2 regions of the Lysinibacillus sp. FSL L8-0312 genome follow, and region 1 is predicted to be linked to the other one. Evidence: a T-box and tRNA genes for the amino acid it is inferred to sense, from the RefSeq annotation. Region 1 holds a T-box; the other holds one or more tRNA genes.

The links. A T-box is a leader RNA that pairs with one kind of tRNA and senses whether it is charged. The one in region 1 lies ahead of tyrS (tyrosine--tRNA ligase), so its partner is inferred to be a tRNA-Tyr.
Region 2: it encodes a tRNA-Tyr, which carries the amino acid that the T-box ahead of tyrS (tyrosine--tRNA ligase) is inferred to sense. The anticodon was not compared.

Annotation. Positions count from the first base shown of each region.
Region 1 is NZ_JBBOOV010000001.1:1,556,630-1,561,562, reverse strand. Features, by position in the region: gene MHI22_RS07965 (LTA synthase family protein) at 1-1,007, shown strand, start outside; T-box leader at 1,133-1,373, shown strand; gene tyrS (tyrosine--tRNA ligase) at 1,519-2,733, shown strand; gene MHI22_RS07955 (DUF2759 domain-containing protein) at 2,787-2,966, opposite strand; gene MHI22_RS07950 (MBL fold metallo-hydrolase) at 3,136-3,780, shown strand; gene MHI22_RS07945 (DUF2626 family protein) at 3,847-4,089, opposite strand; gene MHI22_RS07940 (helix-turn-helix transcriptional regulator) at 4,208-4,918, opposite strand.
Region 2 is NZ_JBBOOV010000001.1:2,457,050-2,461,982, forward strand. Features, by position in the region: gene MHI22_RS12410 (ABC transporter ATP-binding protein) at 1-190, opposite strand, end outside; gene MHI22_RS12415 (ABC transporter permease) at 193-1,224, opposite strand; gene MHI22_RS12420 (phosphotransferase family protein) at 1,374-2,177, opposite strand; gene MHI22_RS12425 (GNAT family N-acetyltransferase) at 2,192-2,734, opposite strand; tRNA gene MHI22_RS12430 (tRNA-Leu) at 2,924-3,004, opposite strand; tRNA gene MHI22_RS12435 (tRNA-Cys) at 3,051-3,124, opposite strand; tRNA gene MHI22_RS12440 (tRNA-Gly) at 3,133-3,207, opposite strand; tRNA gene MHI22_RS12445 (tRNA-Gln) at 3,212-3,286, opposite strand; tRNA gene MHI22_RS12450 (tRNA-His) at 3,304-3,379, opposite strand; tRNA gene MHI22_RS12455 (tRNA-His) at 3,415-3,490, opposite strand; tRNA gene MHI22_RS12460 (tRNA-Trp) at 3,503-3,576, opposite strand; tRNA gene MHI22_RS12465 (tRNA-Tyr) at 3,590-3,673, opposite strand; tRNA gene MHI22_RS12470 (tRNA-Thr) at 3,683-3,758, opposite strand; tRNA gene MHI22_RS12475 (tRNA-Phe) at 3,771-3,843, opposite strand; tRNA gene MHI22_RS12480 (tRNA-Asp) at 3,860-3,935, opposite strand; tRNA gene MHI22_RS12485 (tRNA-Met) at 3,939-4,013, opposite strand; tRNA gene MHI22_RS12490 (tRNA-Val) at 4,040-4,115, opposite strand; tRNA gene MHI22_RS12495 (tRNA-Glu) at 4,131-4,205, opposite strand; tRNA gene MHI22_RS12500 (tRNA-Ser) at 4,230-4,321, opposite strand; tRNA gene MHI22_RS12505 (tRNA-Asn) at 4,327-4,403, opposite strand; rRNA gene rrf (5S ribosomal RNA) at 4,420-4,535, opposite strand; rRNA gene MHI22_RS12515 (23S ribosomal RNA) at 4,648-4,933, opposite strand, start outside.

The DNA of each region.
Region 1 (4,933 bases):
AAACATCTGACTCAGAGTTTATTGTTGAAAACTCATTGTTTGGATTAGGTCGTGGTGCTGTATTCTTCACGCATGGTGGAAATACGTATAATTCAATGGCTGAACGCCTTGGAGAAAATGGCTACTTTACAAATGTCATGCACCCGAATAATAAATCATTCTGGAACCGTGATATCATGTATCAATCGTTAAAAATTAATAAATTCTACGATATAGATTCATATACGGTTGAAGAAGGGCAAGCTGTCAACTGGGGTATGAAAGATACACCATTCTTAGAGCAATCTGCTGCTTTAATGAAAGACATGCCACAGCCATTCTATTCAAGATTAATTACGTTAACGAACCACTATCCATTCACTTTGGATCCTGAAGATATTATGATTCCTGAATATGATTCAAATTCAGGTACATTAAATCGTTACTTCCAGACAGTACGTTATATGGATGAAGCTTTAAAAGACTTCTTCCAAGAGTTAAAAGATCAAGGTGTTTATGATAACTCTATTATCGTAATGTATGGAGACCATTATGGTATTTCTGAAAACCATAATAAAGCGATGGCACAATATTTAGGAAAAGAACAAATTACACCAATGGACAATGCATTGCTTCAAGAAGTGCCTTTATTCATCCATATCCCAGGATCTGACGATGGTAAAGAAATGACAGAGATTTCAGGACAAATGGATTTACGTCCAACAATCTTACATCTTCTTGGCGTTGAAACGTCAAAAGACATGCAAATGGGTGCAGATTTATTCTCTCCAGAGCATGAGGATTTTGTTGTCTTCCGTGATGGACGCTTTATAACAGATAAATATGTTTATGCTGGAGAAGCTTGCTATGACAAAGCAACTGGTGAAGAAATAGATGGTGAGCCATGCCAGTCATATGCTGATCGTGCGACAATGGAGCTGGAAAATTCCGATGCTATCATAAATGGAGACCTGCTACGTTTCTATGATGAAAAGACAGGTAATTTAAAACAGGATTCCGTCAAATAACAAAAGAGAGATCTCAAGTTGAGGTCTCTCTTTTCTTTTTTGATTGACAAATTACTATAAGCAATTATAATAAATTTAAATATCTGCATAACGAAGATTTGTTTTTGCATTTCGGAGTATAAGAGTGAAAGGCATGGAAAAGAACGAGTAGCTTTAATCGAACTGACAGAGAGTAGCCGGTTGCTGAGAGGCGCAAGGGATATTAAAGTGAATACATCTTGGAGCTGCGTACCGAAATTTTAGTAGGCTACGACGGGGTTGCATCCGTAATCATTGCAAAAGTATCGCTATGGCTGTACTTATTGAGGAGGGCTGTGTGAATAGCTCTCGAAAAAAGGTGGTAACACGTTCATGAACGTCCTTAGGATTAGTCCTAAGGGCTTTTTTTATGCCTTTACAGCCCAAGTGTTTATCTTGATTTGGCCGTCCTCTTACGCTGAGGCGTAGTTGATTAGTGAACTCTTATAGAGCTTGCAATATTAATATTTAATATTACAAGGAGATGTTTCATATGTTTTTAACACCAAAAGAGCAATTAGCGATAATTAAGAAGGGGGCTCATCAAATCGTTGATGAGCAGGAATTACTCGAAAAATTAGAGCGATCCTATAAGGAGCAGAAGCCTTTAATCATTAAGTTAGGGCTTGATCCGTCCGCGCCGGATATTCATTTAGGGCATGCAGTCGTTCTACGGAAAATAAAGCAAATGCAGGATTTAGGGCATCAGGCGGTCATTGTTATCGGTGATTTTACAGGGCGTATTGGTGATCCAACGGGTAAAGCAAAAGGCCGTGTCGCGTTAAGTGATGACATGGTCAAGCAAAACGCTAAAACATACTGTGAGCAAATTTTTAAAGTGATAGATATGAACAAGACAACTATTCGTTTCAATAGTGAATGGTTAGCAAAGCTGTCATTTGAAGAAGTCATTCAGCTGGCAGCCACGACATCCGTTGCTCGACTGTTAGAACGTGAGGACTTTCAAAAACGGTACCGTCAGCAAATACCAATTGGCATGCACGAATTTTTCTACCCGCTTATGCAAGCATATGATTCGGTAGAGCTACAGGCCGATATTGAATTAGGGGGAACAGATCAAACATTCAATATTTTAATGGGCCGCACCTTACAAAAGCAACGGCGGTTAGAAAAACAAATTGCCATTTTTATGCCATTACTCGAAGGTTTAGATGGCATTGAAAAAATGAGTAAGAGCCTTGACAATTATATTGGTGTCAGTGAAGCGCCAGAGGTCATGTTTAAAAAGGTAATGGAAGTACCAGATGCCTTACTCATCAAATATTTTGAACTAGCAACAGATGAGCATCCACTACAAGTGCAAACCATTCAAGATAGACTGCAAATGGGAGAGAATCCCCGTGATGTAAAATTACAGTTAGCAGAAATTATAACGGCCTTATACCATGGGACTACAGCAATGGAGGAAGCTAAATCCTATTTCCAAGCTGCATTTCAAAGAAAGGAAATACCAAAAAATATTCCTATACTGCTCCTAGAAATTGATAAGGAAAGAATAGTGGATATTATCCCACAACTAGTGGCAATGGATTATATTCATAGTAAGAGTGAATTTCTGCGGTTAATCAAGCAAAATGGAGTATCCTTGAATGGAGAAAAAATAGTGATGGATGATTTATCACTTGTACTAATGAATGATGATGTCATTCAAATTGGTAAGAAACGATTTCTTAAATTAAATAAATAATAAATACAAAAAAAGAGCAATCTCCAGGGAGACTGCTCCTTTTTGTCTGAATTTTAGTGTAATTGTGGTGGATACCCACTGTGAACAATCGTCATGATGACGAACCATCCGAATACAGCGGCACTTAATAAGTTGAAAACAACGCTTAATAGGTTCTTTTCTTTTATTGCTTGGAATGTACCAACTACAGCTAAAATCGCTACTAGACCAAAAATAACCATTAATAAGTTCATTAAAAATAGACACTCCTTTCGACATCAGAAAATGAATGTCGCAAACAATATTCCTCCTTAATTGTAAACGTTCTGTTTGTTTTTGTCGAGAACTAAAATAGCGTAAACTATGAACATTTATCGTCAAATTGTGGCAAAGCCTGTATAATAGAAAGTTGAGGTGATCACTATGATGAACGTACGAAGTTATTCTCTTGGACCTGTTCAAACGAATTGCTATATCGTATCGAATAAAGAAAAGGAATGTATTATATTTGATCCAGGTGAGGAAGCAGAGCGTCTTATTAAAACAATTCGTAGCAATGGCTTAAAACCACTTGCTATCTTTTTAACACATGCCCATTTTGATCATATAGGGGCTGTAGATGCTGTACGCGAAGTGTTTGATATTCCTGTATGGATTCATGAAAAGGAAGTTAGCTGGCTAGGAGATCCAACGAAGAATGGCTCTAGTAAATATGCTGCATTACCAGATTATAGGGTAGCAGCACCAGCGCAAGACACAATTATTAAAGAAGAACAGCTATTTGAGATCAGTAATTTTGCTTTCCAAGCTGTTTTTACCCCAGGACACTCACCTGGTAGTATTTCTTATGTTTTTGATAATGACGGTTTTGCCATTGTTGGAGATACGTTATTTGAACAAGGTGTGGGACGTACAGATTTAGTAGGTGGCTCAACAAAAGTATTATTAGCATCCATTCATCACAAATTGTTGACATTACCCGAGGATACTATTATTTATCCTGGACACGGAAATTATACAACAGTAGGCGCAGAAATGGAGACAAATCCTTTCTTAAATGGATTTTAAAAAGGAATAACCAAAGCGCATAAAAAAGCGTATCTCAGCATTGTGAGATACGCGATTTTTTTTGTATTAATGACCGCCACCAGGTACGTGAATGAATGTTGTATAGTACGTGAAGCCAGCGAAGAATACAGTTAAATATGCTCCGAAAATGTACATGTACATACGTTCTGAAAGGTTTAAGAAGCCTAATAATAAGAATAAACCTGTATTACCTAAGAATAATAGCGATACCTCGTTCATACCACCAAGGTAGAACATAACGGCAAAAATACCTGTCCAGAATGCCATAACTTTATACATATTATCCATGAAGATTTCCCCTCCTTTTGCCCACGACACAATAATCTCTTACTCATTATAAATGATATGAAAGGTGTCTGTAAACTGGAACTTCTCCGTCTTTGTGACAAACAAATGGATTTTTAATCTAGCTTTCGATTTCTGTCACGTTTATTTCATATTTACATAAATCGCAATTATGTATCATACTTTCAATTTGCACAAATTCATTGTTCGTAAACAATGCATCTAATTGACCTTTTAAATAGGATTCATGTAATGAACAAACAATATCAGAATGCGAAGTAAGTTGCTCCTGGAAAGGACAATTGAAGATGGAGAAGGTCACTTTTTTGCCATGTTCGGTTTGTTGAATTTGTGGAATATAGCCAATTAAAGCGGCATTGTCCGTTAACAGCTGAAGCTTTTCATCGAAGGATAGAGAATTATTTAATGTTAATTCAGCGCTGATATAATTTTTCATTTGCTGGTATCCGTCTTGGTAGCTAATTTCTTGGCACTTCGTTAAGGCAGATGGTCCAATGTCTTCAATTAATTGGATCGTCCATTTTAATAAACGATCTTCATCGCGTCTTGGAAATGTTAGAGATACGCCTTTCTCTGAAGCTTTATAAACACGTCCAGGTCTACCACCTTTGCCTGTTTTGACATAGTCCGCAGAAATAATATTGATTTCTGAAAGCTTTGTTAAATGAAGCCGAGCAACGTTTGGATGGATGCCGAATTGATCAGCAATATGTTGTACTGTGACTGTTTTTTTCTCTTGCAATATGTACTCATAAATAGAGTACCTTGTTTCATCGGCTAATGTACTAGTAATTTTCAATGGATGGATCATGCGCTTCACCTCTTT
Region 2 (4,933 bases), 900 kb from region 1:
CTTGCCCATCTGTTGCTGGCTGTAGTCCCGCAGCTATCGTTAACAGTGTACTTTTCCCTGAACCAGACGCACCTACCAATGCAGTAATCTCCCCCTCTTTTAACGAAAGATTGATACCTTTTAAAATTTCCTCCTCCACTTCACCATTTTTAAACGTTTTTCGCACTTCATCAATTGTAAACAATGTCATGATTATCCCTCCCCTTGTTGTATGGCTTGTAACGGTTCAATTTTTTTAATTTGTAGACCCGACAATGTAGCTCCGATAAAGCCAATGATAAGAAACACTATGGATAACTGTGTTGTAGTGCCAATTGCTAAGGTGAAGGGCATTCCCTTAGGTGCAACAACATGAAATAACTGGCTAAGGCTAATGGATATGACAAGTGAGATCATTGTAATAATAGCCATCTGTGTCCAGATCATTTTAAACAACTTACTTGTTTTTAAACCAATTGCTTTTAAGATGCCATACAAACCAATTTTTTGCACATTCATCATATAGAAGAAAATGGCGAATAACATGCCACTAATGACAACTAAGAACCATATAATCATATTTAAAGATAGCTGTTCCGCACTATAGCTGGGAATTGTATTGAGAAATTCTTTATTGTTGTATGCTTGTAGCCCTTTAAACTCTTTTGGCTCGCTATTTGGTACATAAATTAACTGTTTGTCCTTTACACGATACATCTCGTGATAGGCCTCTTCACTAATGTAAGCGACAGGTGCGTGGCTATATTTCTTTTGCTCCACAAAGCCTTTAACGATGAACTCACCATTGTATTGATTATTCTTTAATGTATCTCCGACTTTGATTCCTTTATCCTGTAACGAGCTATCTAACAGTACCTCCCCTTGATGCACATTTTGAAACAATCTGGACTCGGTAGATGTAACAAAGGCAACACTCTGCTGTTTATCGTCTTGATCATTTAAAAAGCCCATTTGAATCGAAAAAGCTACTGCTTCTTTCTCTTTCCCCATGACTTCCTGTTGAAGGTCGCTATCAATTCTCGAAAGATTAAACGCCCCCTCTGCATCTTCAGCCATGTAAATTTGTCCTTTCGGTAAATCTTTAATTAAAGCTGCATTATCCTGCGATAGACCATTTGCCAAACCCGAAATAATAAACGTTAAAAAACTAACTAGGAAGATAATGGAGCCCAAGATTAAAAACCGTACTTTATTCTTCTTTATCTCTTTCCACGCAAGGTTCATTACTAACCCCTCCATTTCTTTGATTACTCATAGCTTAAAATGTTTACATGAACAGAGCATGAACTAATCATTAAAAATGACCGGGAAAATAAAAAACCGATCTATAAAGGAAGTTTTTATCCTATAGAACGGTTTAAAATATTTTTAATTTAAAAAAATTCATATAATCCATTTTTAAAGTAATTGTATTCATTTTGGTCTATTAACTTAACGCCGTACCCTTCATAGAATATCTGTTCGTCTTGTTCTGTTTCAAATACATGTGGTTTAGGGCGTACCGCCAGAGCAACATCATATCGTGGATCACCTAATGCTCCAGCACTCCAATCGATAACTCCTGAAATTTTTCTATTCTGTACAAGAACATTGTCAATTGTGAAATCACCGTGTATAAATGTTTGCTGAATGATTTTTGGTTTTTTCCTTTTCAATTTATCTAATAATTTTGGAGTGCCATCTACTTTAAAATTTTTCAAATTAAACTCAGCTTGTCCCAACATATCGTCTATCCATGGTGTGTCTTTTACTAACTCTTGTGGACATCGGGTTGAATGAATGGCAGAAAGGATCTTCCCAAAGTTAAATATTATTTCATGTCTGTTTTCCTCTTTAATCTCATTTTCTAGTGCACTTCTAACGGTGTCGCCTTCTAAATATGCCATTAAAGCCCATGACTGATTTTCTAATGGTTGTTCAATAAAATAATGCAACGTTGGAACTGGTAATGTAGATTTTGATAAATGTTTAAGGACAGTTGCTTCTTTCGTTAACCAGGAACAAAATTGTGTTCCTTTTGTTCTTTTTAAAACGAATATTCCTCTTTTAGAATTAAGAATTCCTACATCCGATGTATGTCCTTGTCTTGGAAAATAAATATGGATAACTCCTCCAACATACTCAATTATGTCTTTAGGTATTTCATTTCGTTGTATGGGATGCAAAATTTTCACCACCAATGCTACTTATTTTAATCAGCCTTTCTTTTTCCTCTAGTTTGATAAAGAACAGGATCTATATTACTCCACACATAAATTAATAAGTCTAAGTCTTGATTTCCTATATTAATCTTTTCCGTTTTTTCTAATCTAGCACCCAATCTCTTATAAAAACGCTTCGACTGATTATCCTCTAAAACCTCAACAAATATTTTTTCATAGCCTAATGCTTTCAACTTAGTAAACAATTTATTGACTAGTTTACTGCCTATTCCTTGACCCTGAAATTGATCTAAAATGTAGATGGATGTTAAATCCCCAGACCCTTCAATTTCATTTTCAGCTCTCTTACCACCATCAGTAAATCCAATAATTTCCCCATTATTGTTTTCTGCAACAAAGACATAATGATCAACTTTAGAGATGTTCCTTACCCATAATTCTGTTCTTTGCTCATAAGACAATTTTTCTAAATACTCGGTAGGAAGAATATTTTTATAAGTATTCTTCCAACTATCTACATGAACTTTTGCTATGCCTTTAGCATCCGACAATTTTGCTTCCCTTATAATCATGTTCCACACCTACCTTCGTATTTACTGTTTATTCAATATGTATGTATTTATATCCTCTTTTGGCATAAAAAATTTTAATCATTCACGCGAGGTTTAGAATGCAATATTATTATTGATGACAAATAAAAAAACGCTTCTTACACTAAGTAAGAAACGTTTCTATAGACAGTTTTAACATACTGTCTAGGATACCGGTGGTCGGGGTCGAACCGACACTCCAAAGGAACACGATTTTGAGTCGTGCGCGTCTGCCAATTCCGCCACACCGGCATAATGGAGATAAAAAAAATCGGATACACCGATTAGAGTTAAAATATGGAGGCGGCAACCGGATTTGAACCGGTGATAAAGGTGTTGCAGACCTGTGCCTTACCACTTGGCTATGCCGCCATCGAAGTTGGAGCGGAAGACGAGGTTCGAACTCGCGACCCCCACCTTGGCAAGGTGGTGTTCTACCACTGAACTACTTCCGCAAAATGGCTGGGGTACCTGGATTCGAACCAGGGCATGACGGAATCAAAATCCGTTGCCTTACCGCTTGGCTATACCCCAAAAGATAATTATATAAATGGGGCGACTGATGGGAATCGAACCCACGAGTGCCGGAACCACAATCCGGTGCGTTAACCACTTCGCCACAATCGCCATTATATTATAATTTTTATTAATTTTACTTTAAATGGGGCGACTGATGGGAATCGAACCCACGAATGCCGGAACCACAATCCGGTGCGTTAACCACTTCGCCACAATCGCCATAAAATTAATTGGCAGGGGCAGTAGGAATCGAACCCACACCAAAGGTTTTGGAGACCTCTATTCTACCGTTGAACTATGCCCCTATAATAATAAAACTGGTGGAGGGGGACGGATTCGAACCGCCGAACCCTAAGGAGCGGATTTACAGTCCGCCGCGTTTAGCCACTTCGCTACCCCTCCGGGAATACATGGTGCCGGCGATAGGAGTCGAACCCACGACCTACTGATTACAAGTCAGTTGCTCTACCAACTGAGCTACACCGGCAAAAAAACATGATGGGTCAGGACGGAATCGAACCGCCGACACTTAGAGCTTCAATCTAATGCTCTACCAACTGAGCTACTGACCCTTGTTATTAAAATAAATGGCGGTCCCGACCGGGATCGAACCGGCGATCTCCTGCGTGACAGGCAGGCATGTTAACCGCTACACCACGGGACCATTTGGTTGCGGGGGCCGGATTTGAACCAACGACCTTCGGGTTATGAGCCCGACGAGCTACCACTGCTCCACCCCGCGATAATCATATACTATTGTAAAAATAATGGTGGAGGATGACGGGCTCGAACCGCCGACCCTCTGCTTGTAAGGCAGATGCTCTCCCAGCTGAGCTAATCCTCCATCTGGGTATTTAAATGGTGACCCCTACGGGATTCGAACCCGTGTTACCGCCGTGAAAGGGCGGTGTCTTAACCACTTGACCAAGGGGCCAACTTTTGGAATAAATCAAAGTGCTGGCGGAGAGTAAGGGATTTGAACCCTTGAGACAGTGTTAACCGCCTACACGATTTCCAATCGTGCTCCTTCGGCCACTCGGACAACTCTCCAAGAATGGCTCCGAAGGCAGGACTCGAACCTGCGACAACCTGATTAACAGTCAGGTGCTACTACCAACTGAGCTACTTCGGAATAATTTTAGTATATAGCCTAGCGACGTCCTACTCTCACAGGGGGAAACCCCCAACTACCATCGGCGCTAAAGAGCTTAACTTCCGTGTTCGGTATGGGAACGGGTGTGACCTCTTTGCCATCATCACTAGACTATTTGAAAGACAATACTTATTATAACATATTTTATCAAAATTACAAGTATATTATAATATTTTTTATTCTTTCAAAACTGGATAAACGTACATTGAATGGTTCAAACGTTTTGGTTAAGTCCTCGATCGATTAGTATTCGTCAGCTCCATGTGTCACCACACTTCCACCTCGAACCTATCTACCTCATCGTCTTTGAGGGATCTTACTTACTTGCGTAATGGGAAATCTCATCTTGAGGGGGGCTTCATGCTTAGATGCTTTCAGCACTTATCCCGTCCACACATAGCTACCCAGCGATGCCTTTGGCAAGACAACTGGTACACCAGCGGTGTGTCCATCCCGGTCCTCTCGTACTAAGGACAGCTCCTCTCAAATTTCCTACGCCCACGACGGAT